DNA from 3 places in the Desulfotomaculum defluvii genome. Region 1 is predicted to be linked to each of the others. Evidence: riboswitches for the same ligand, from Rfam matches in the RefSeq annotation. Region 1 holds a riboswitch; each other region holds the start of a gene.
The links. Region 1 has a riboswitch for S-adenosylmethionine ahead of ACYQ03_RS06200 (methionine ABC transporter ATP-binding protein). Riboswitches for the same ligand answer to the same signal wherever they lie in the genome.

Region 1 (8,087 bases):
TGGGCAACAGCAAAGAATTTTACTGGCTAGGGCATTGGTCTCTCAACCTGATCTCTTAATTCTGGATGAACCCAACACCGGCGTAGATAGCCAAGCACTTGATTCTATGTACCGGTTGTTAAAGGAACTAAGTCTTCAGCAAGATATGACCATGCTAATTGTATCCCATGAGTTAGAGGGTTTAGCATCCCTGATCACTCATCAGGTTTGCCTGGATAAACACATCTGCAGTTGTTCATGTCATAAGTATAACGATCCAGGGAATCAACTGGAACACTGCAGTCGACGTATTAATAGGCAACCTGCCAATACAAAGGAGCCGTGTTATGGAAATCTTACAATATGAGTTCATGCAGCGAGCACTGTTGGCTGGTATATTAGTAGGCCTCATCTGTCCCGCGGTTGGTTTATTCATAGCCCTGCGAAGAATGTCTATGATATCCGATGCGTTATCCCATGTTTGCCTTTCTGGTGTGGCGGCAGGTATGACGCTAGGAATTCACCCGGTGTTAAGTGCTGCCCTCTTCGCCGCTGGGGGTGGGCTATTACTTGAGAGACTGCGTAAGGTTTATCGTGGCTATTCAGAAATTTCCATTGCCATTCTTCTTTCGGCTGGAGTAGCTATCGGTGCTATCATTTTAGATTTAGGCAAGGGTTATAGCGCCAATTTTATGAGTTACCTTTTTGGCAGTATTGTAGCTATCAGTGCCAATGACTTAAAAATTATTTCTTTGCTGGGCATCACCATTCTACTTTTAATAAATATGTTAAAAAAGGAGTTATTTGCTATTTCCTTTGATGAGGAGCATGCTAGGGTTAGTGGTATCCCGGTGGATAGCATCAGTATTTGTTTTACCATCATGACCGCTGTCACCATTGCCCTATCTATCCGAGTGGTGGGCATCCTCTTAGTGTCCTCCTTAATGGTATTGCCCGTTGCTACAGCTATGCGTCTGGCCAACAGTTTCCGGGGTGCCATGATGTTGTCAATTTTATTCGGAGAAACCGCCATTCTCATCGGTATCTTAGCCTCCTTTTACTTGAATCTGGCACCCGGAGGTGCCATTGTCATGACTTCAGTCATCCTATTGGTTGGAACACTAACATATCAGCAGCTTAGTCGTAAATTGGCCATCCACAAAGGAGTTGTTTCACAGTAAAAAACAAGGGTAAGGTTAACCCTTGTTTTTTTATCAGAACAGGCTTCCTAAGCCTTAATAGTCTTGTAAAAAATAGAAACCTTAACCAATCTGGTTAAGGTCTCTGAAAGTTAATCCCTGCAGACTTCAAGGATCGTTATAATCCTAACCAGTATTAAATAATCTAAAACATTATGAGTATTCTTTTATAAAAAAAAGTCTCTGCCTAGGCAGAGAAATTCATTGCGTAGATTATGTGAGTTTTATTTTTTCCTTATCTTAATAGTTTATTCCTTGATAAAATACTTTATTGGTGCTCTTTTGAACAGTTATTAAGTATTAATAAACACGTTATCCACAGAGTTATCCACTTTTATCGTAGTTATCCACAATTATCACAGGTGTTTTTGGGGTAAATGTGGATAGTTGTTAATAACGGTCAATGGCACCTTCTACAATTTTTTGATTATCGAACAAACGCATTAACCTCCTGATATCCTGTTCGTAACGGATTAAGTTTTCAATTTCTTTTAAAAGTTCTTCCAGATCTTCCTTCGTAAATAGAGGTAATAACCTGTTTAACTCCTTTGGATCCATATCGGGGGAGAGCATCTTTCTCACTTCCTCGTATTTTAGGTGTATGACAAAATATTCAAAGCTAATAAGAAAAGTTACAGATCCGAACAAGTTCTTCCTTTCACTTGATATCTAAAAAAAAATGACCGGTTATACCGGCCATTTTTTTTTAGATATAGGTAACCCCAACACTATTGTCCGGAGGAGGTTTTACAGTCTTGCGATCCTTAGAATACCTGGGAACTTGCTTATGTTTTCCATTATCCCTGGACTTTAATCTGCGGCTCACAGCAACCCCTCCTTTTTATATTGAACTCATCTTTATTGTTCTCCTTTTGATCGTATTCATTCTTGCTAAAACTTTTCAGATTTACACTTTTAAGCAAAATAAAATATTGATTGACAAAATCAAATATATGGCATAAAATCTACATTAGTCAATTTAATAGCAATTCTTCTTATCCAGAGAGGCTGAGGGACTGGCCCTGAGACGCCCGGCAACCTTCTTATTTTATCTAAGAAAGGTGCTAATTCCTGCAGAAGAACAATCTTCTGAAAGATAAGGAGGGGGCATAAGCATATTATGGCCTCTTCTGGTCTGACCAGAAGAGGCCTCATTAATTTAGACGGAGCTATACTAGATCAAGCAATCTAAGGAAGGTTGATATACTTGATAGAAATTAAAGACCTAACCAAGGTTTATCATTCCAATGCTGGAGATGTTAAAGCCCTAGACAGTGTAAGTTTAAGAGTTCGTAAAGGCGAAATATACGGTATCATAGGTTTTAGTGGAGCAGGTAAGAGCACATTGATCCGTTGCGTAAATATGCTGGAAAAACCCACATCAGGTAGTATTAAAGTAAATAGTCAGGAAATGACCGAATTAAGTGAAACACAGCTAAGATCCAGCCGCCAAAAAATCGGCATGATTTTTCAGCATTTTAATCTATTATCCTCACGTACTGTATTTGAAAACATCGCTTTCCCTCTGGAGATTAGTGGTGTAAACAATCAGGAAATCCAGGCTAAGGTTACGAAGTTGTTAGATCTAGTGGGACTAGCCGATAAAGCTAACGCTTACCCTAGCCAGTTATCCGGTGGTCAAAAACAAAGGGTAGGCATCGCCCGGGCCTTGGCCAATGACCCCATTGTACTACTGTGCGATGAAGCTACCTCTGCCCTAGACCCTGCCACCACCAGCTCTATATTAGAGTTGTTAAAAGATATAAACCGCCAATTGGATCTAACCATTTTGATGATTACACACGAAATGAAAGTAATCTCTGAAATATGCGATTCTGTAGCAGTAATTGAAAAGGGGAAAATTATTGAAGAAGGTTTAGTCATTGATGTTTTCACCCAACCCCAACACCCCACTACGCGTCGCTTTGTCCAAACAATCATTAATACAGATGTCCCGGAAAAAATTAAGCAGCGTCTGCTTCAAAAGGATGAGGGTCAAATTATCAGGATTTCTTTTATTGGAGACTCTACGGATGAACCTGTGATTTCAACTTTAGCTAAGCAATATGATGTGGATGTAAACATTCTTTATGGCAACATTGACCAGATCCAAGATACTCCCTTTGGCATGTTAATTATTGAATGTCTAGGGCCCAAAGTCAACTGCGAAAAGGCAGTGGAATATTTACGAAGACAAGGCTTAAGAATCGAGGTGTTAAAGAATGTCCAATGAAATTCTCTCCCACCTAGCCAACCTATCCCCAGAGTTAATCAAGGCCACTTGGGAAACTCTTTATATGACAATGGTATCTGTTATACTGGCTTCGGTATTAGGTATTCCCTTAGGAATAATTTTAGTCATTACTGATAAGGGCCATATTAAAGAGAATTTGTTGCTGAACCGGGTTTTGGGATCAATTGTGAACATCTTTCGTTCCTATCCCTTCATTATCTTACTACTGGCACTGGTCCCCTTTACTCGTTTTGTTGTAGGCACTACTATTGGAACCACTGCGGCCATTGTCCCCCTCACCGTTGCCTCAGCTCCCTTTGTGGCCAGAATGGTGGAAACTTCTTTAAAGGAAGTAAACTGGGGTGTGATAGAGGCTTCTCTGGCAATGGGTGCCAATACCTGGCAGATTATTCGTAAGGTACTATTGCCCGAGGCCCTACCCGGTATTATTTTAGGTACGACCATTACAGCCATCGCCGTGGTAGGTTACTCCGCAATGGCTGGTGTCGTGGGAGGAGGTGGCCTAGGGGACCTGGCGGTACGTTACGGCTATATGCGTTTTGATTCAGTGATAATGGTAACCACCGTGGTCATTCTAATCGTTATGGTGCAAATAATGCAAACCCTTGGCAATATACTTGCCGAAAAATTTAACAAAAACTAAGGAGGAGTTTCCATGAAAAAGAAATTAGCTTTACTGGTTACCTGCTTGCTGTCCTTAAGCCTAGTGTTAGTTGGCTGCGGTGGCGAAAAAAAGGAACAACAGGATACTGCCGGTAGTAACGCCAGCAATGAAGCTAAGGTTTTAAAGGTTGGTGCTACCCCAGTACCCCATGCAGAAATTTTAAAAATTGTTAAACCCATCTTAGAAAAAGACGGTATTCAACTAGAAATCGTAGAGTTTAACGATTATGTACAACCCAACCTAGCCCTCAATGACAAGCAGTTGGATGCCAACTACTTCCAGCACCTACCCTATTTAGAAGAATTCAATAAGCAAAAGGGTCTGGAGCTGAGCTATACTGCCAAAATTCACTTTGAGCCAATGGGTCTTTTCTCCAAGAAACTAAAAGCTGTCAGTGAGTTTAAAGAAGGCGACAAAATTGGTATTCCCAACGACCCCACCAACGGTGGTAGAGCCCTAGCAGTTTTAGAGAAAGCTGGTCTGCTGAAGCTTAAAGAAGGAGTTGGTATCACTGCCACAGTGCGGGATATCGTAGAGAAGAAAGTAGAAGTTGTTGAATTGGAAGCTGCTCAACTGCCCCGCTCCGTCGATGACCTGGCTGGTGCTGTGATCAACGGTAACTTTGCTGTACAAGCCAACTTTGTTCCCACCGACGCCCTGGTGGCTGAAGATGCTCAATCTGAAGCTGCCGATACCTTCGGTAATATTTTAGCCATCCGTAAGGGTGACGAAAACCGTGAAGAGATCAAAAAACTGACCGAAGCACTTAAGAGTGCTGAAGTTAAGAAATTCATCGAAGATAATTACAAAGGTGCCGTTGTAGCTACATTTTAACCCATAAAAAAGAGGGCTCCCGAGAGGGGGCCCTCTTTTTTATGGGTATTCCTTTGGGGTCCAGTTGTTATCCTTTAGCCTTTCGTCTGTTTTATGGGATACGTGCCTTGGGCCGTGGCTTTTAACCTTCCTCCCTGAGGAAGGTGGCAGCGTAGCTGCCGGAAGGAGCTCACCATCGAAGTATGCTTACTCTCCCGTCACTAACGTGACATCCCCTCAAAGAGGGAACTTAACTCTAATAACTAACAGCTAACAACTAACAGCTAATGGCTAATGGCTATAACCTACGGATGGGACATTTCTTTATACAGCTTGTTTATGGAGCTGCTTTCGATGCGAGAAATAAAGGATCGAGAAATGGCCAACTGCTGTCCCACCTCCCGTTGGGTATATTCCTTGCCACCCTCTAAGCCATATCTCAATTTGATCACGGCCTGTTCTCTGGGGGATAGCTTTTTTAGTGCCTTTTCCAGCCTCTCCACTTCTAGATTTGTTTCCACCCTCTCATCCACTGGGATCTCGTCGTTCATTAGGGTATCCTGCAATTCTAAAAGGCCACCATCTTTATCGTAATCCAGGGGTTCTGAAATAGAGATAGTATTTCTGATTGTCTTCTGCTTACGTAATACCATCAGCATTTCATTTTGAATACAAACCCCTGCATAGGTTGAAAATTTTCTAGACTTATTTACGTCAAAGGTATCTACACCTTTAATTAAACCTATTACCCCAATCTGGAAAAGATCCTGTTTATCAACTCCGTTGTCTTTCATTTTATTGGCTATTTTAGCAACTAACCTTAGATTCCTTTCAATAAGCACAGTTTTAGCTAATTTATCTCCTTTAGCTAACCTCAATAACCATTCCCTCTCTTCCTCAGGGGATAAAGGATCGGGCAAACTGCCAGATGAAATATAGGAAACCAAAAACGCAATACCATTCAAAACCGAAAGGGCTATTAAGGTAATGATACCTGCGGTCAATCAGCATCCCTCCGTAACAAAAATAGTTATCTACTTTATGCTACGAGGGAAACTCTCAAAAAGTGCTTGTATAAATAAAAAAAGTAGTTAGAAAGTTCTGGCGAAGGATTTTTTAATGAATTCATGGAACAGAATATAAATTATGTCGAATAGAGGAGGTTTTTATGAAGAGAATATAGTCATATGTTGTTACCATTAATGCTCAACTCTTTTACATAGGGCATATTTAGCAAAGTTCTAATAGGAATATGCACTGTTTTTCACTTGATTGTTAATTTTTCTTTAAGTCTTTCAAATTTTTAACATTATTATATTGTATATGGTATACTCTTTCATGGACAAGGATTAAAAATTATCTCCTTGGGGGGGACTGTATGTTTTTTAAGAAAAAAGATATTTTCTTTGAGACCTTTCAAGCCATTGCAAAAAATATCACCTTAGCTGCTGAGGAATTTTGCACAGAATTACACAAACCAGGAAGTGAAAAAAAAGGGTTAACAGATATTCAAGATATGGAAAAAAAAGGTGATCGCTACACCCATTCCATATATAAGGAACTGAATAAAACCTTTATAACTCCTCTGGAACGTGAAGACATCATGAATCTGGCAGTTAAAATGGATGATATCTTGGATGGCATAGAAGCAACGTATATTCGTATGGATATCTATGACATTAAAGATATTAACATCTTTATTAAGCGAAACACGGAAATTATCTTGGAACAATGCAAGGAAGTTGAACTAGCTATTGATAAACTAGTTACCAAAAAGTTTTTGGACATTCGCGCCCACGCTGTACGAATTAATGAACTGGAGAATGAGGCAGACGATCTTTTTAACAACAGCTTACGAGAACTGGTTTCCTCCTGCACCGATGCCATTGAATTTGTTAAGTACAAGCAGATTTACGAGATGCTAGAAGAAGTTACCGATGCCTGTGAAGACGTGGCAAACATTCTTGAGAGCATTCTCATGCGAAATTCCTAATAAGGAAGGCGGAATATGGACCAACAGATTGTCATTATTGCGGTTGTAATTTTAGCTTTAAGCTTTGACTTTATTAATGGGTTCCACGACACTGCAAACGCCATCGCTACATCTATTTCCACCAAAGCAATAAAACCTAGAGTTGCTATAGTTTTAGCTGCTTGTATGAATTTACTAGGAGCCCTTACTTTTACCGGTGTTGCAAAAACTGTAGGTGGCAGTGTAGCCAACCCCGCTAATCTTGAAAATGGGGTTTATGTGGTAGCCGCTGCCTTAATAGCAGCGATTATTTGGAACTTGCTAACCTGGTATTATGGTATTCCCAGCAGTTCCTCTCACGCTTTGATTGGTTCATTAGCAGGTGCGGTTATTGCATCAGCTGGATTTAGTGCAGTTAATCTATCGGGTTTCTTAACCATCATTGAAGCTCTTATTTTATCTCCCTTACTTGCTTTTACCGTTGGCTATATCATTATGACGATTATCCGCATTATATTCGCTAATGTTTCACCCCATAAAATGAATTCCAAGTTTCGGTTTCTACAGATTTTTACAGCAGCTTTTCAAGCTTTCAGTCACGGTACCAACGACGCTCAGAAAACAATGGGTATAATCACCTTTGCCTTGGTGGCAGGAGGCTTCCAGGAGAGCCTAGATGTAGCTCTCTGGGTAAAAATATCTGCCGCAATGGCAATGGCACTGGGAACTTCCGTGGGCGGTTGGCGTATCATTAAAACCGTTGGTTCAAAGATTATTAAATTAGAGCCAGCCAGTGGTTTTGCTGCTGACCTAACCTCTGCTTTAGTTATTACTGGTGCTACCCTGATTAAACTTCCTGTCTCCACCACTCACGTTATTAGTTCGTCCATTATGGGTGTTGGTTCAGCTAAAAGGTTTTCCTCTGTAAAATGGGGTACTGCAGTAACAATGGTATCAGCTTGGATCATCACCTTACCCGTTACAATGGTACTGGCCGCAATATCTTTTGTAATTGTACGAGCATTGTTTCTGTAATAGAAAAACCGCCTAGGGATTTAACCCTAGACGGTTTTTATGTTTATCGAAAGTATTTTATCTTGCTAGACATTCTTTTTAATTCCTGACCCACTACCCAAAACATACAGTTCTCTTGAGAAGGTGTAAAATGATCCCCGGTTTGCTCAAAATTTACCGCATAGCAACCAC
Region 2 (8,087 bases), 490 kb from region 1:
AACAATCAAGGCTTTGGCAGAGTGGATATCGAGAGGTCTTTGATATCGCTGGAAAAGAGCAATCTCCAGCACCTAGATAATAAAGGGCTAAGCACCGGAGAAAAAATGACCTATAATTTTAGCGGCAACGGCAAACCCTTTAAAGCGGTATTAGCCTATACCGATTATCCTAAAACCCCTGGCCTAGGTAAGGATCTAGTTAATGACCTTGATTTAAAAATCATTGGGCCAGATGGCAAGGAAATTTATTGGGGTAATGGTTATCTAAATGGGGATCGATTAAATAATACAGAAGAGATTATTATAGAAGAAACCCAAAAGGGTGCAACCTATACGCTGGAAGTCACTGCCTACAATGTTTCCCAAGGACCACAACCCTTTGCATTAGTTTACGGTACCCAGCCCTCCCAGGGAACCATTAAAGAAATAAAGGATAGGCAACTAACCTTTACTGATGGCAAAACCATAACGGTAAACTCTCAAACTACCATACGACTGGTGGGTGGAGATAACCAGAAAATTGCCCAAGTGGAGGATATCCCCCCGGGGGCCACATGTTACCTAACCTATAATGAATTAGGTCAAGTTAACCATATTGATGCGATCTATACCACCTTAGACAGTAAAATCCAGTCCAAAGATGGTAATAAGCAACTGGTTTTATATGATGGGACCCGCTGGAACCTTGCTGTTGAAGCTAAAATCTATGTGGGGGAACATGAAATTCAATGGACAGAATTACCTCTTGAGGCAGAGGTACAGCTTACTGTTAACCCGGTTGATGGGGAAATATGGCGAATCGAGATTAAAGAGTTACCCAAGGATTCACCCTATTTAAACACACCTCTATCGGATCAGGAGGTCAGGTCAGCCATAGCAGCATCACAAAATACTGGTAAAGTGACCCTGACTGCCCCCGTTGATAATGATAATAAAGAGGGGAAGCCTGTTACCCTAGCCTTTGGGGCTGGGGTAGCGGCAGAACTTGTTGAGAATGGTCGGCCTGTACAAATGAAATTCCCTGGCCTGCTGGTGGAAGTACCTTTTACAGAATTTAAAAGGCTGGCAATGGATCAAAAGGGCGCGCAGCTGCAGGTCAAGGTAGCTTGGCGATCTACGGCAGAACAGTCCTTAGCTGCCCAGGATTCCCATATGTATCTAAGGGTGGTGGGAAAACTGGTGGAGGTAAATTCAGCCATTGTCTGGCCCGATGGCAGCCAATTAACCCTCAGCAATTTCTTAAACCCAGTGAAATTTACGATTACTTCACCCATTGGTGCCACTGCCGGTTTAGATATCCAGAAAATCGGGTCTTACCGTTTTAATGAAATGCTGCGTTATTGGGAATTCATTAGCAGCGACTATAATCCGGATACCGGACAATCAGTTTTCAATACCAATCGATCAGGATCCTTTGCCATACTGGAAGCTAGCCGGCTGTTCACTGATATTGCAAAGCACTGGGCTAAGAATAATATTGAAATTATGGCTGCCCGTCATGTGGTACGGGGTTTAACCCCTGAAACCTTTGGGCCCAACGAAACTGTAACCAGGGGTCAATTTACCGTCATGTTGGTTCGTGCCCTGGGCTTAACGGAGAGTGCCGGAGGAGTAAAATTTAAAGATGTTCCGCCCAACTACTGGTGTGCCGATGCCGTTGGTACTGCCGTAAAGATGGGATTGGTAGCAGGCTACAGTGCCGAAATATTTGGACCCAATGACCCCATTACCCGGGAACAAATGGCAACCATACTGGTCAGGGCCCTTCGCTTTAACAACCAGAAACCTTTACCAAGTGGTGGGACCTCCTTGGAGCAGTTTATAGATGGAAGTACCATCGCTTCCTGGGCCAGGAATTCTGTTTCCATCATTGTCCAAGAGGGTATCATGCGAGGCCAGGATGGAGGCAAATTTGCCCCCAAGGCTCTTACCACCAGGGCCGAAGCAGCTACTGTGATGGTGAGGTTGCTAGACTATGGGGCGAATAATAAGTAAGCCATAGCCATGAGCCATTAGTTTAAAGCTAAAAGCTATACGAAGAAAGGCTTCATTTTCATATGGAAGCCTTTCTTTTTTTCTTCACCTTGTCGAAGGGTGCAGGATATGGGGAGGGTAGGTAGAATATACTAACCTTGTTGTATTAACGAATGCAGGAGGTTAAAAAATTGTCCACTGGAAAGATGATTGTCCGGGCCACCTTGGTGGTGGCTATTATTAATCTGCTCTCACGTATTTTGGGCTTTGTTCGGGAGCAGGTAATTGCCTACATGTTTGGTGCCACCAACGTTACTGATGCCTACGTAGTGGCTTACAATATCCCCAATGCTGTTTTTGCCATTGTTATTGGTGCGCTGGCAACTGTGGTAGTGCCAGTGTTCAGTGAGTATGCAGCCAAAGGTCAAAGGGAAGAGGCTTGGCGTCTCTTTAATACTGTGATTACCATGGTTATTATCATTTTCACCTTAGTCACCATCGCGGGTATTTTTGCTGCGCCTCTGTTGGTTAAGTTAACTGCCCCGGGTTTAAGTACTGAAACTGCCAGTTTAGCCAGCCGTTTAACGGTGATAATGTTACCAATTCTCGTATTTTACGGTCTATCCACCGTCTTCCAAGGGTTACTCAATGCCAATCAGGTTTTTGGTATTCCAGCCCTTAGCGTAAGTGTTACTAATTTGACCATCATTATCTCAGCCCTAACCCTGGGTGGTATTTATGGTGTCGACGGGCTGGCAGCTGGTACTGTTGTAGGTTTTGTGCTGGCGGCTCTGATGCAGGTGCCAAAGCTGAAAAAGGTAGGTTTTAAGTTTCATTTTACCCTGGACCGTCATCATCCCGGTGTCAAGAAGGTTCTTTACTTGGTTATGCCGGTAGCCATCGGGACCTCCCTCAATCAGATATACCTGATTATTGACCGGGTCTTAGCCTCGGGCTTAGCAGAGGGAAGTATTTCAGCCTTAAACTATGCCAATAGAATAATTCTCATGCCCATTACTTTTTTTGTCCTAGCCATTGGTACAGCATTTTATCCAACCATTACCACCTTGGCGGCCCAAGGGAAGAGAGAAGAACTGGCCGATACGGTGCTGCGGGCTATCAGAATGGTAATCCTCTTTGCCTTACCTGCCGGTGTGGGCCTGATGGTATTAGCCACGCCTATTATTAAACTGCTTTTCGAACATGGCCAATTTGGTGCCCGGGCCACAGAAATGACAGCTATTGCCCTATTTTTCTATGCCATAGGCTTAGTTGGGCAGGCAGCCAATATTATTTTGACTAGGGCCTTTTACGCCCAACAGGATACAAGAACACCAGTTAAATTAATGGCTGTAACCGTGGTGGTGAACTTGGTCTTTAGTCTACTGCTTATTGGCCCTTTAAAGCACGGTGGTTTGGCTCTGGCTAACTCCATTGCATCTTTAATCAACACCATTATGTTGACCTGGTTTCTCAATAAAAGGATTCCTGGCATGTGGAATGCAAGTGCCATGACCTTTCTTTTACAAACAGCCTTGGCCACCACCAGCATGGCGGCTGTTGCCTGGGGTGTGAATGCCACTGGAGCTGGTTTCTTTGCTGCTTATGGTACACTGGGACTTGCAGTCCAAGTGGGAGTAAGTATCTCAACAGCCTTATTAGCCTTTATCCTTGCTGTTTTCCTACTTCGCATGGAAGAAGCCAAAATGATAACTGAGTATGCAGGGAAATTTCTTCGCAAGTTACACCCTTCCAAGGGTTAGCCTAACGCACCAATGCACCTCCCAGAGCATAGCATGGGTTTAGGAGGTGCAAGATATGATTAAAGCAACTCAACTGTCGGCCAAAGATATCGTTAATCTAAACGATGGGGCAAAGCTAGGTCCGGTGAAGGATTTACATATTGATCCCGAAACAGGCAGCGTAGTGGCCATAGTGCTTGAGGCACCCCGGCGTTATTTTGGCCTGATTCGGTCTGGGCGAGATATGGTCATTCCCTGGAATCTAGTAAAAAAATTTGGTATCGATACAGTGCTGGTGGATTTACAGCCTATGGATCGATCTTATTACGAAGAATAAGAGAATTTGTTTGACACAAAGTTCCTCCTTTGCTAAAATTAATCTGGCAATTTTGCTTGTTGTTCTGTGCTCATCAAGAGAGGTGGAGGGACTGGCCCGATGAAACCCGGCAACCTCACGTAAGGTGCCAAGTCCTGCAGGAGTTTATTCCTGACAGATGAGGTCATTGAGGGAAGGCTGGGAAAAAATAACCTCTCCATTTAGGAGAGGTTTGTTTATTTTTGATGGGAGCGGGAAAAGTTAATAGAGGGAGGTAATCAATTGAGTAGAAAACTTTTTACTTCTGAATCTGTAACTGAAGGCCATCCAGATAAAGTGGCCGACCAAATTTCTGATGCCATATTAGACTCTATTTTGGCTAAAGACCCGATGGCTCGTGTAGCCTGTGAGACCTTTGTTACTACTGGTCTAGTACTGGTGGGAGGGGAAATTTCCTGCCAATGCTATGTAGATATCCCTAAGGTAGTTAGGGAGACCGTTTTGGAAATCGGCTATACCCGTGCTAAATACGGTTTTGACGGGGACACCTGTGCAGTGTTAACTGCCATTGATGAGCAGTCCCCTGATATTGCCATGGGTGTAGACAAGGCCTTGGAAGCTAAAACAGGTGAAATGACTGAGGCTGAAATTGAGGCCATTGGTGCTGGTGATCAAGGCATGATGTTCGGTTATGCCACCGATGAAACACCGGAATTAATGCCCCTGCCCATCTCCCTGGCCCATACAATGGCCCGCCGTCTAGCTGAGGCTCGTAAGTCCGGCTTACTAGATTATTTGCGTCCCGATGGTAAAACCCAAGTTACTGTGGAATACGAGGGCGATAAACCTGCCCATATTGACACAGTAGTAATTTCCACTCAACACCATCCGGAAGTTGACCTAGAGACCATTCGTCAGGATATGATAGAAAAGGTAGCCCTGCCCGTACTGCCGGCTGAATTAGTTGACGAAAAAACCCGTTTCTTGATTAACCCCACTGGCCGCTTTGTTATTGGTGGACCCCACGGTGATGCCGGTTTGACTGGACGCAAAATTATCGTTGATACCTATGGTGGTATGGCCCGTCACGGTGGTGGTGCCTTCTCCGGCAAAGATCCTACAAAGGTAGACCGTTCTGCTGCCTACGCTGCCCGATACGTGGCTAAAAACGTAGTGGCTGCTGGCCTAGCTAAGAGATGCGAAGTACAACTGGCCTACGCCATCGGCGTAGCCCATCCGGTTTCTGTAAGGGTTCAGACCTTTGGTACCGGTACTGTTAGTGATGAGGTTATTATCAACCTAATCAACAAAAACTTTGACCTACGTCCCGCTGGCATCATCAAGTCCTTGGAATTGCGTCGCCCCATCTACAAACAAACCGCCGCCTACGGCCACTTCGGCCGCCCAGACCTAGATCTCCCCTGGGAGCGTACAGATAAGGCTGAAATCCTACGGGCAGAGGCTGGTTTAAAATAATTTAGAAAAACACTCTCAATAAAAATGGGAGTGTTTTTTTATAAAAAATAGAGTTGGTGCATAAACTTGACGACATAAATTTATATATTTCGATTACTTTAGACGCTATTCAACAGTTATATAAGCAAATAAAGACATTAATGATAATTAATGTCGAAAAATAGCTTGCAAAAAAGAAGGAAAAAAAAGCCTTGATGTAAAAATATTCAATTTACTTTTTGCACTTAGAGAATAGGACTAGTACCATTGAACTAGAGGGAGGTGTTAAATCGCGTAAGTCATGTTTTTTAAAAAGGCATAAGTGAGGGAATGTTCGTGAAAAAAACTACTAAGGTATCCGTTTTATCTGGAGTGCTTGCTTTTTTACTTTGTATTTGTAGTTTAACAGCCTATGCAAGTACACCGGGGAATCAATCTCAGTCAGTTTCTTTATTTTCAGATGTACCTACTGGGTATAATAATGCAATGTTTATTAACTACCTAGCTAATCAAGATCTAATTAAAGGTTTTCCAGACGGAACTTTTCGTCCTGCTGCTGGCTTAACCCGAGCGGAAGCCGCGGCCTTATTAGTACGGGTCGGAAAAGTAAATGCACTGACACCAACAGCAAGATTTGCTGATGTGAACACCAATCACTGGGCTGCGGCTAGTATTGAATCGGCTGCAGCAGCCGGACTTCTTAGCGGCTACCCAGATAATACCTTTCGGCCTAATGCTTTTCTTACAAGGGCGGAAGGTGTAACACTGTTTTTGCGTCTGTCAAAACAACCAGACCCCCATGTAGCACTTCCTGCACTGGAGGATTTAGGGCCAAGTCACTGGGCTGCCCGTCCTATTGCCGTGGGACTAGCTGCGGGCATGGTGGGTTTATCTGCTGATAAAAAACATTTCTTGCCCGATTCACCGCTGACCCGGGGCGATTTAGCCAGGGTATTAGGAGTTTTGTTAACTCGAGACCCCGACCTGTATAAGACTGAGCTAAAAGGTAAATTATCCGTGTTGAAAGGAACCGTTACTGTAAATAAAGCAGATGAACAGGCAACTCAGGTAACCGGAACCATTACAGTAGGTCCGGGGGAAGTAATTAAAACTGCAGCTAGTAGTGAGGCAGAAATTATATTTCCTGACGGCACTGGTTTACGTATGATGGAAAACAGTGAACTAGATTTTAAAGATGCCAGGGGCCGTGCCTACATTACACGTACAGGTGCCCAGGGTATTGCCGTTGATTGGCTGGCTTTAAACCTTAAGCAGGGAAATATCTTTGGGGCATTGGCTACCCAATATAAGTCTCAGGGTGATCAAAGCAATCAAGTCATTACCACTGGTTTAGCTAATTACCCAAAGATAGCTAGTGTCAATGATAATGATTTAAAGAAAATTGTATCCGGTTTAGTAGCAAAAGCACAAAAAAATACGACACAAGTGGCAGAATCAAAAACCCAAAACTTACCCTGGTATCAGCAGGCCCAGGACAAAAAAGTACGTGTTCAAGTGGACATGCCTTGGTCAGTGTGTGCCATTCGGGGTACTTTCTGGGAAAACTTTGTTTCTAGGGATGGACGTTCTAGAACTAACTTATTAGAAGGGGAAGGACAAGTATCTGCAGCAGGTAAATCGGTAGAACTGACTCCCGGCCATAGTACGGAGGTAACAGGAGCTACAGCACCACCCGCTGCTCCAAAACCTATGACTCAGGAAGAAACTAAACAATGGATTAACTTGGCTCGCTGGGTTGTGGATAGGGCGCAGGCAATTGATGCCATCAAAGAACAGACCGCACCACCACCACCACCAGCTGCTCCAACACCACAGCAAGTACAGGAACCTGTGCAACAACCAGAACAATCGGTTCAGCCACCAGACCCAATACAAAGTACATTAAACAAAGTGGTGGAAGCTTATAAGGATCTGAACCAGGGGGAAGTACCCGAAAGTATTAAAGATACAGTTATACCTACCACACCAGGCGAACCTACGACTCCTAGTACTGGTGGTGGCGGAGGTGGAGGAGGTGGTGGTGGCAGTAGTACCACCACATATTCAATCAATAACGTGCAAACACCTAACGACATTGTTGTGGCCTTTGGGACACCATTTGCCAGCATCGGGTTACCTAGCCAAGTAGAAGTTACTTTGAGTAACAACACTACACGTAATCTGAGTGTATCCTGGAACCAGGGAGTACCTGCCTATGATGGGAATAAGGTTGGAACCTATATGTTTACGGGAACTTTAGACTTACCCACTGAAATTGTCAACACTAACAATCTCAAGGCAGAGGTCAAAGTAATAGTTGCTGGGAAACAGTCTAGCATTACCTCTATAACACCCACTTCTGGTAAAGCCAATACACTGGTAACCATTAAGGGTAGCAACTTCGGAATTGAACAAGGCAAGGTGGTTATTGCCGGAAATAGTGTGGATGATGGAAATGTAAAAACCTGGACCGATAATGAGGTAATTTTCTACATGCCCGATGTAAAACAGAGCGCAGGACTTGATGTCTGGATTAAGCCGATAATCAATTTAATCAGTAACAAAGTAACCTTCAATTTCCAAGGTTCGATTCCTGCACT
Region 3 (8,087 bases), on a different contig from region 1:
ACCTTTCAAATGGTTCGCAAATATGTGGACCAAATCGTCACTGTGGATGATGAAGAAATTGCCTGGGCCATTTTGATGTTGTTAGAAAGTTCAAAACTGATGGTGGAGGGTGCAGGTGCAGTGGGTATAGCTGCATTACTCCATAGAAAGTGTGACCTCAATGGTAAAAAGGTTGCTGTAATAATCAGCGGTGGGAATATAGATGTAAATGTTATTTCGATAATTATAGAAAGAGGTCTTGTAAAGGCTGGACGTTATCTAAGATTTAAGACAATCTTAACCGATAAACCTGGTTCTTTACAAAGACTCCTATCTGCCCTTGCAGATTCAGAAGCAAACGTAATATCCATTGTTCACGATCGGATAAAGCCCAATGTACCGTTAAAACAAGCAGAGGTTGAAATTTCTTTAGAGACCAGGAATGCCGAGCACATATCGCAAATTGTCGAATCTTTGGGTAAAATGGGGTATGAGTTAGATATTTTAAGATAATACAAAAAAATGATCTAAAATTATTAAATAAAGTTATCAATTAAGAAGGATTTTCACTTTCGCTGCAGAATTTAGTAGCCCAACAGCAGTTGATGCAGCGGAAGGTGGTGAAGAATTTTGCATGTGACTGACGTGCGGGTACGTAAAGTACTCATGGAAGGCAAAATGAAGGCCATTGTTTCAGTAACACTGGACGATGCATTTGTTATCCACGATGTAAAAGTGGTTGAAGGACAAAATGGTTTGTTTGTGGCTATGCCCAGCAGAAAAACTCCGGACGGTGAATTTAGGGATATTGCTCATCCGATAAATTCATCCGCAAGGGAAATAATTCAGAACGCCGTATTGCAAGCATATCAAGAGGCGATATAGGTAAATGATTATACAGGGGAGCTTTTGCTCCCTTTTTATTTTCGCAATCTTCTTTTTATTGTGTCATTGCCTCTAATAAAAGGAGATTGTATTTTTTTGTTGAAAGATAACGGTTGGTAGAAAAAAACATGCCGTAATAGGATATCCTATAGAAAGAAGAAAAAAGGGGGGCGCGGAATGGAACTTGCTGCGGTAATTTTGGCTGCCGGCAAAGGCACTAGAATGAAATCAAACTTGCCTAAGGTTTTACATCAACTATGTGGCAGGCCTATGCTGGGCCATGTGTTAAATTCCGTAGCTGAAGCCGGAGTAACCAAAAAGGTAGTTGTGGTAGGGTTTGGCTCTGATCAGGTTACTGACTTTGTTGGCGATAAGGCTAAGGTGGTCATACAAAGGGAGCAATTGGGGACGGCCCATGCTTTAATCCAAGCTGAGGAAGAATTGCATGATTACCCTGGTAACTTACTAGTGGTTTGTGGGGATACCCCGCTATTAAGGGGGGAAACCTTAGCCAAACTGACCGAGATGCACAGTCAATCCGGGGCAGCAGCGACCTTATTAACAGCTCAACTGGAAAATCCCACCGGTTACGGTCGGGTTCTACGCACCGAAGTAGGGGATGTATCTCATATTGTAGAACAGAAGGATGCATCGCCAGAGGAATTAAAAGTAAAAGAAATTAATACCGGCGTGTACTGTTTTAAGGTACCTGGGTTATTTGCGGCTTTGAAGGAAATATCTCCAGCTAACGCCCAAGGCGAATATTACCTTACGGATATAGTACAGATTCTTATAAAAAAGGGACTTACCGTTAAAGCAGTAACATTAGAAGATGCCCAAGAGGTTCAGGGCATTAATGATCGTATTCAATTAGCTCAAGCTGAAACTGTTCTGCGCCGCAGGATTCTTGAAGATCTAATGGCTCAAGGAGTAACCATTATGGATCCAAATAATACTTATGTGGACCGTAGTGTTAAGATTGGAGTAGACACAGTTATCCTTCCCTTTACGTTCCTAATAGGGGATACTAAAATTGGTAGCGATTGTGTGATTGGGCCAGGTTGCAAAATAACTGATTGTCTTATTGGGAATAACAATGAAATTCAATATTCTGTACTCTTAAACAGCCAAATTGGGAACCATACGATTATTGGGCCCTATGCCTATCTAAGGCCGGGTACCATATTAGCTGACAAAGTAAAAGTGGGGGACTTTGTAGAAATCAAAAAGTCGCAGGTTGGAAGCGGCAGTAAAATACCCCACCTAAGTTACGTGGGTGATGCAACCATAGGGGAAAATGTAAATGTGGGTGCCGGGACGATTACCTGTAACTACGACGGCAAGAGCAAGTATCAAACCATTTTAGAAGATGGAGCATTCATTGGTAGTAATACAAATTTAGTGGCACCGGTTAAAGTGGGCCGGAATGCTGTCATTGCCGCGGGTTCTACTATTACCAAAAATGTACCAGACGAAGCCCTGGGAGTGGCCAGGGGACGCCAAACCAATCTGGCTGATTGGGCAAAGAAACAAAGGAAAAAAAGCTAAATTAAATCTCGGAGGTAAATGATGTCTTCCAATAGTAAAAGATTAAAGATTTTTGCAGGAAATGCTAATCCTCAATTAGCCCAGGAGATTTGCCAGTATCTTGGCGTTACCATGGGATCTTCCGAAGTAACACACTTTAGTGATGGGGAAATTAGGGTTAAAGTAGATGAGAGTGTAAGGGGATCTGATGCCTTTATTATTCAACCTACATGTACACCAGTAAACGAGAATTTAATGGAATTACTAATCATGGCTGATGCACTCCGCCGAGCCTCTGCCCGACGCATCACAGCTGTAATTCCTTATTATGGTTACGCCCGTCAGGATCGTAAAACCCGTGCCAGAGACCCCATCACAGCTAAACTTGTTGCTAATATTGTATCAGCCAGTGGTTGTCGCCGGGTGATAACCATGGATTTACATGCGGGTCAGATTCAGGGTTTCTTTGATATTCCTGTGGATCATCTGCCTGCTGTACCTATCTTGGCGGAATACTTTCAACAAACACAGGACCCTGAAAATGTAGTTGTGGTTTCACCTGATATTGGTGGGGTTACCCGTGCTAGAGATTTGGCTGAGCGAATTGGATCACCCTTGGCTATTATTGACAAACGTCGCCCGGAACCCAATGTAGCCGAAGTTACCAATGTTATTGGCAATATTAAAGGGAAAACTGTTATTATGATTGACGATATTATCGATACTGCTGGAACCATCACAAAGGGAGCGGCTGCGCTAATGGATCGTGGTGCCAAAGAAATCTATGTTTGCTGTACCCATGCAGTACTTTCTGGTCCGGCCATACAGCGGTTAGAAGAGTCTGTTATTAAAGAAGTGATTATCACAAATACCATACCATTACCTCCGGAAAAAATGATTAATAAAATTAAAGTGTTATCTGTGGCTCCATTACTTGGTGAGGCAATTATACGCATCCACGAAGACCTTTCGGTTAGCAAGCTATTCTCTTAATAAGAGATAGATTTGCCATCAGCTTTTAGCTGTAAGTTATCGCTAATGGTTGGTAGGTGGCCTTGGGCCATGAGCCATGGGCCTTGGGCTTTTTTGCCTGTTCTGTTTAGGGGTCTCTTGCTCATGGCACACTGCATTTTCATATTTTGTGTAGGTCAAAGGGGTTTTATAAAAGAAATGCGACGTGGAGGACTGTTCCCCCTGTCGCATTTTTTATATATCTACCAGTGCCCATGCCAATTCTCATAAAAGTCAATGCCGGTTTCATCTTCTTGTTCCTCTGGTGACCCCCAACCAACGATACCAGTTTTAAGCATGTCCGGGCGGGACTCTTCCAGGTTATACATAGCACTCACCTCCTTCTGGTTGAATAATATATTTTGATGATTATCGTATGGTTATGCAGACTAACTAAGTTGTCTGGTCAAAGCAAAAGACCCATAAGTGTAACCAGCACAAAAAGCCTATGGCCTTTTCCAAAGGTGATTTAGCTGACGGCTGATGACTATTCCTTTTTACCAAAAAAAAATAGTTGACAATATAACTTGGCCTTGCTAAACTAAACAGTATCTTAAATTAAACAAACCAATTAAATATGCGCTCTTATCCCGAGAGGTGGAGGGACTGGCCCTATGAAACCCAGCAACCGTCCGGTAGAACCCGGACAGGTGCTAATTCCTGCAGAAGATTTTCTTCTGACAGATAAGAGGTGAGCTATGACCGTGATATGGGAATAAGCCTCTTCTGTTAAGAAGGGGCTTGTTTATTTTATTATGGACTGGAAGAGCGCGCAGAAGGAGGATTTTTAAATGGCTGTTGAGAGAACCTATGCAGAAATTAATGCCCGTATCAAAGCGGGAAAGGCAGTGGTATTGACTGCTGAAGAAGTGATTGGAAAAGTGAGAGAGCAGGGACTGTCTAAAACGGCTGCAGAAGTTGATGTGGTAACTACTGGTACCTTTGGCCCCATGTGTTCTTCTGGTGCGTTTTTGAATTTTGGACATTCTTCTCCTCGGATTAGAATGACTAAAGTATCTCTAAATAATGTTCCTGCCTATACTGGCATAGCTGCAGTGGATGCATTTATCGGCGCCACGGAAATTCCCGAAGAGGATCCGGCAAATGGAGATTTTCCAGGGGATTTTCGCTACGGTGGGGGTCATGTTATAGAGGATTTGGTAGCAGGAAAGCAAATAAAGCTGAAAGCTTTATCCTACGGTACTGATTGTTACCCCAGAAAAGAAATAGAAACAACCCTTACCTTGAATGAGATAAATGAGGCTATTTTATTTAACCCTCGCAATGGTTATCAAAACTATAACTGTGCCGTTAACCTAAGTGATAAAACTATCTATACCTATATGGGAACACTTAAACCCCGCTTAGGAAATGCCAACTATTCTACCTCTGGACAATTAAGTCCCCTGATGAAGGATCCTAATTTTGCTACCATAGGCGTAGGCACCAGAATCTTTCTGGGTGGGGGTGTAGGCTATGTGGTTTGGAATGGCACCCAGCATTTCCCCGGCTGGCTAAAGGACCAAGAGGGAAACGTGGTGGGCTCAGCAGGTGGGACACTTTCTGTTCTAGGTGACCTAAAGCAGATGAAAGCCCAGTGGCTAAGGGGAACCAGTTTCCGAGGTTATGGTGCTACTCTAACCGTAGGGTTAGGAATACCTATTCCTATACTTAACGAAGAAATACTACGTTATGCTGCATTATCAGATGAGGAACTGCATGCTCCGGTAGTTGATTACAGTGATGCTTACCCGAATCGGGTTGGTGGGAATTTAGGTTTAGTCAGCTATGCCCAATTAAAATCAGGGAAAATTACTATAAATGGTAAAGAAATCCCTACGGCACCCCTATCTAGTTACCCAAAAGCTAGGGAAATCGCTAATCAGTTAAAGAACTGGATTGAAAAAGGAGACTTTTTATTGGGTGAACCAGTACAGCTTCTACCTGGCCCTGCAGCAGGTTTAACGGGTAAGACATTAGATATTAAGTAATGGAAGGAGTGTCGGTAAATGGCACCTCATAAAATTGTTTTGCGTTTCACTTCATCAACATCTGATCAACCTATTATCTATCACTTAGTAAAGGACTATGATTTGGTGGTAAATATTGTCAAGGCACAAATTAATCCTCACCTAGAAGGGACTTTAGTTTTAGACCTTTGGGGGGAGAAATATGAGGAAGGTATAGAGTATCTAAGGAATCAGGGTATCTCTGTACATCCCCTTACTCAGGAAGTAGTCCGCAATAACGATCGTTGCACCAGTTGTGGGGCTTGCACAGGGCATTGCCCCGCGGGAGCTCTATATATAGAACGTCCTTCCATGGAAGTGCAGTTTGATGGAGACAAGTGTGTATTGTGCTTACAATGCTTAAAGGTTTGCCCGGTTCGAGCGATGGAGGTACGAATATAGAATGGATTATATCGAGCGCACCTATCGTGATTTGCATCGTCAAGGAGATTTGATACATTTCCAGGTGGGAGTTAAAGAAACAGATCTAGATATTGGTGTGCGGCGGGATCGTTTTACTCCCGAACTGGTAAGCTGGGTGGAGAAATTAATTAAAGAGCAACGGTCACTGTTGGAAGAATATATTAATAGGGACACTGTTTTTCCAACCACCCTAAATCCCCACAAAGTTTTGCCAGGTGCCCCGGATATCGCCATAGAAATGGCTGAAGCTGGTCAATTGGCTGGTGTGGGGCCCATGGCTGCGGTGGCGGGTGCTTTTTCTCAAGTAGTGGGAAAAGCTTTGAGTCGGCGTTCCCGTGATGTGATAGTGGAAAATGGAGGAGATATTTTTATTAAAACTTCCTGTGCACGAAAGGTAGGAATCTTTGCCGGAACCTCCCCCTTTAGTAATAAAATTGCACTGGAAATTCAACCGTGGCAGAGCCCATTGGGTATTTGCACGTCATCCGGTACGGTAGGTCATTCCCTAAGTTTTGGTAAGTCTGATGCAGTGATCATTCTTTCTTCCTCACCCATTTTGGCTGATGCAGTGGCCACTGCCGCTGGCAATTTTGTGCAGGTAGAAGAAGATGTACAAAGGGCGGTGGACTATGCTGCTTCCATAAAGGGGATAACTGGTGCTGTGGCCATTAAAGGAGAGAAGATGGCTGTTTGGGGCCAAATTAAGTTGGTTCCCATGGGTTAGGAGCATCTTTATTTTAATGCAAGAAAAATGCAAGACTTTTGTCATGGTAAATTCCCCCAGCGTAACTTACAATGGGTTAAGATAATAACGCAAAAGGGGGAAATGATTTTGCATTTAACTATTAATGATATTTTAGATGTAGCCATTAAATCTGAGGAAAGCAGCTATAAATTTTACAGTGAAATGGCAGGCAAGGCGAAGCTTGTAGAAACTGAGAAGATTTTAAAAAGATTAGCCCAGGATGAAAAGGACCATTTGGATTACCTTCTCTGGCTAAAATCTGGTGAACCGATCAATGAAGAAGTATATTTTGATGGCTTCGAAGAGGCCGGGGAGCTAAACCCCGACATGACACCCGAGGAAGTACTGACCATTGCCACGCAACGTGAAGATGCAGCAGCTAAAATGTATAATCAAATGGCAGATATTTTTAAGGCCCAACAGGATAAAAAATTTATCTTTGAACGTATGGCTAGGGAAGAGGAACACCACCGTGCAGCTGTGGCAAAACTAATGGAAGAGTTGTAAAAAGGTCAGTGTCGCAAAACTACTTTTCAGTAGCTAGCGACACTGCTTTTTTGCTGTTAGCTATTTGCTTTTAGCCTTAGGTTTTTAATGATACCTAATGCTTAAAAGTAAGTGACCCCATACTAATCGGTTTTTTCTTCCTTTTCTTTGCTTAACTTTTCAGAAACCAAAGGTGATTCTTCTATTACCAAAGGTTCCTCGGTAGCTTCCTTTTCGTCCTCGGGTTCCTTCTCTTCACGGGGTAAAGCACCTGGAGGTAATTCATGGACTTCAACAAAATCTTCAACTTGTTCTGCCCTACTTAAGTCATCGGTTTGACGGGGAAGTGAGCCTGGTGGCAAATCTGCAATAATAACTTCATCCTGAATAGACTCTCTGGTTTGTAATTTTTCTTCCTCTTTCCTTAGAGCTCCTAAAGGTAAATCTTGAACCGTAACCTCGTCTTCAATATAGTCATCATTACCTTTTTTCTTAACCCTATCTCTTAGGCTTTCTCCTAGATCTTTGGTTTTACTTTCTATTTCTTCCACTGTTTTACTGCTGATTTCTTTGGTTATATTGCCGATTTCCTTTGTTTTTTGCAAAGTGCTTTCCCAGATATGATTTGTACTATCCTTTAGCTGTTTAACTGTTTCTTGCAGACCGCCATCAACTTTGATCAGATTATCTAGGGCATCCACCGATGTTACAACTAGTTCTTTACCAATGGTTTTAATAAACGATACTTCCAAAAAGGACTTGCCTTTAATCAAGCTATTTAAGAAGCTGCCGCTAATTTCTAAACCAACAATTTGACCGGTGATTTCATCAATAAAGAATTCATCTACTTCACCAAGGTCGGAACCATTTTCTACAATAACCTTGCATCCAATAATGTTAACTTTTTCTTTGAAAAGCTTTAAAATGTCTGGTAAACTAGTACCTTTTTCAACAACCGCTCCCTGATCAATGGTAATGGCGTCGGCTCCAACGCTACGAACTTTACTATACGGGGCAAACTT

Region 2: linked by a shared signal. The riboswitch ahead of metK (methionine adenosyltransferase) and the one ahead of ACYQ03_RS06200 (methionine ABC transporter ATP-binding protein) in region 1 are both predicted to bind S-adenosylmethionine.
Region 3: linked by a shared signal. The riboswitch ahead of ACYQ03_RS02350 (homocysteine biosynthesis protein) and the one ahead of ACYQ03_RS06200 (methionine ABC transporter ATP-binding protein) in region 1 are both predicted to bind S-adenosylmethionine.

Annotation. Positions count from the first base shown of each region.
Region 1 is NZ_BAAHYV010000006.1:715,762-723,848, reverse strand. Features, by position in the region: gene ACYQ03_RS06215 (metal ABC transporter ATP-binding protein) at 1-346, shown strand, start outside; gene ACYQ03_RS06210 (metal ABC transporter permease) at 327-1,160, shown strand; gene ACYQ03_RS06205 (hypothetical protein) at 1,569-1,751, opposite strand; SAM riboswitch class I at 2,171-2,281, shown strand; gene ACYQ03_RS06200 (methionine ABC transporter ATP-binding protein) at 2,386-3,411, shown strand; gene ACYQ03_RS06195 (methionine ABC transporter permease) at 3,401-4,075, shown strand; gene ACYQ03_RS06190 (MetQ/NlpA family ABC transporter substrate-binding protein) at 4,088-4,930, shown strand; gene ACYQ03_RS06185 (RNA polymerase sporulation sigma factor SigK) at 5,215-5,913, opposite strand; gene ACYQ03_RS06180 (DUF47 domain-containing protein) at 6,288-6,902, shown strand; gene ACYQ03_RS06175 (inorganic phosphate transporter) at 6,918-7,916, shown strand; gene ACYQ03_RS06170 (radical SAM protein) at 7,960-8,087, opposite strand, start outside.
Region 2 is NZ_BAAHYV010000006.1:230,044-238,130, forward strand. Features, by position in the region: gene ACYQ03_RS03780 (S8 family serine peptidase) at 1-1,995, shown strand, start outside; gene murJ (murein biosynthesis integral membrane protein MurJ) at 2,166-3,737, shown strand; gene ACYQ03_RS03790 (YlmC/YmxH family sporulation protein) at 3,793-4,053, shown strand; SAM riboswitch class I at 4,121-4,217, shown strand; gene metK (methionine adenosyltransferase) at 4,315-5,508, shown strand; gene ACYQ03_RS03800 (S-layer homology domain-containing protein) at 5,824-8,087, shown strand, end outside.
Region 3 is NZ_BAAHYV010000004.1:121,592-129,678, forward strand. Features, by position in the region: gene ilvA (threonine ammonia-lyase) at 1-492, shown strand, start outside; gene spoVG (septation regulator SpoVG) at 610-864, shown strand; gene glmU (bifunctional UDP-N-acetylglucosamine diphosphorylase/glucosamine-1-phosphate N-acetyltransferase GlmU) at 1,042-2,412, shown strand; gene ACYQ03_RS02340 (ribose-phosphate diphosphokinase) at 2,434-3,384, shown strand; gene ACYQ03_RS02345 (hypothetical protein) at 3,606-3,731, opposite strand; SAM riboswitch class I at 3,985-4,093, shown strand; gene ACYQ03_RS02350 (homocysteine biosynthesis protein) at 4,194-5,393, shown strand; gene ACYQ03_RS02355 (NIL domain-containing protein) at 5,412-5,813, shown strand; gene ACYQ03_RS02360 (UPF0280 family protein) at 5,815-6,558, shown strand; gene ACYQ03_RS02365 (ferritin family protein) at 6,667-7,086, shown strand; gene ACYQ03_RS02370 (PRC-barrel domain-containing protein) at 7,209-8,087, opposite strand, start outside.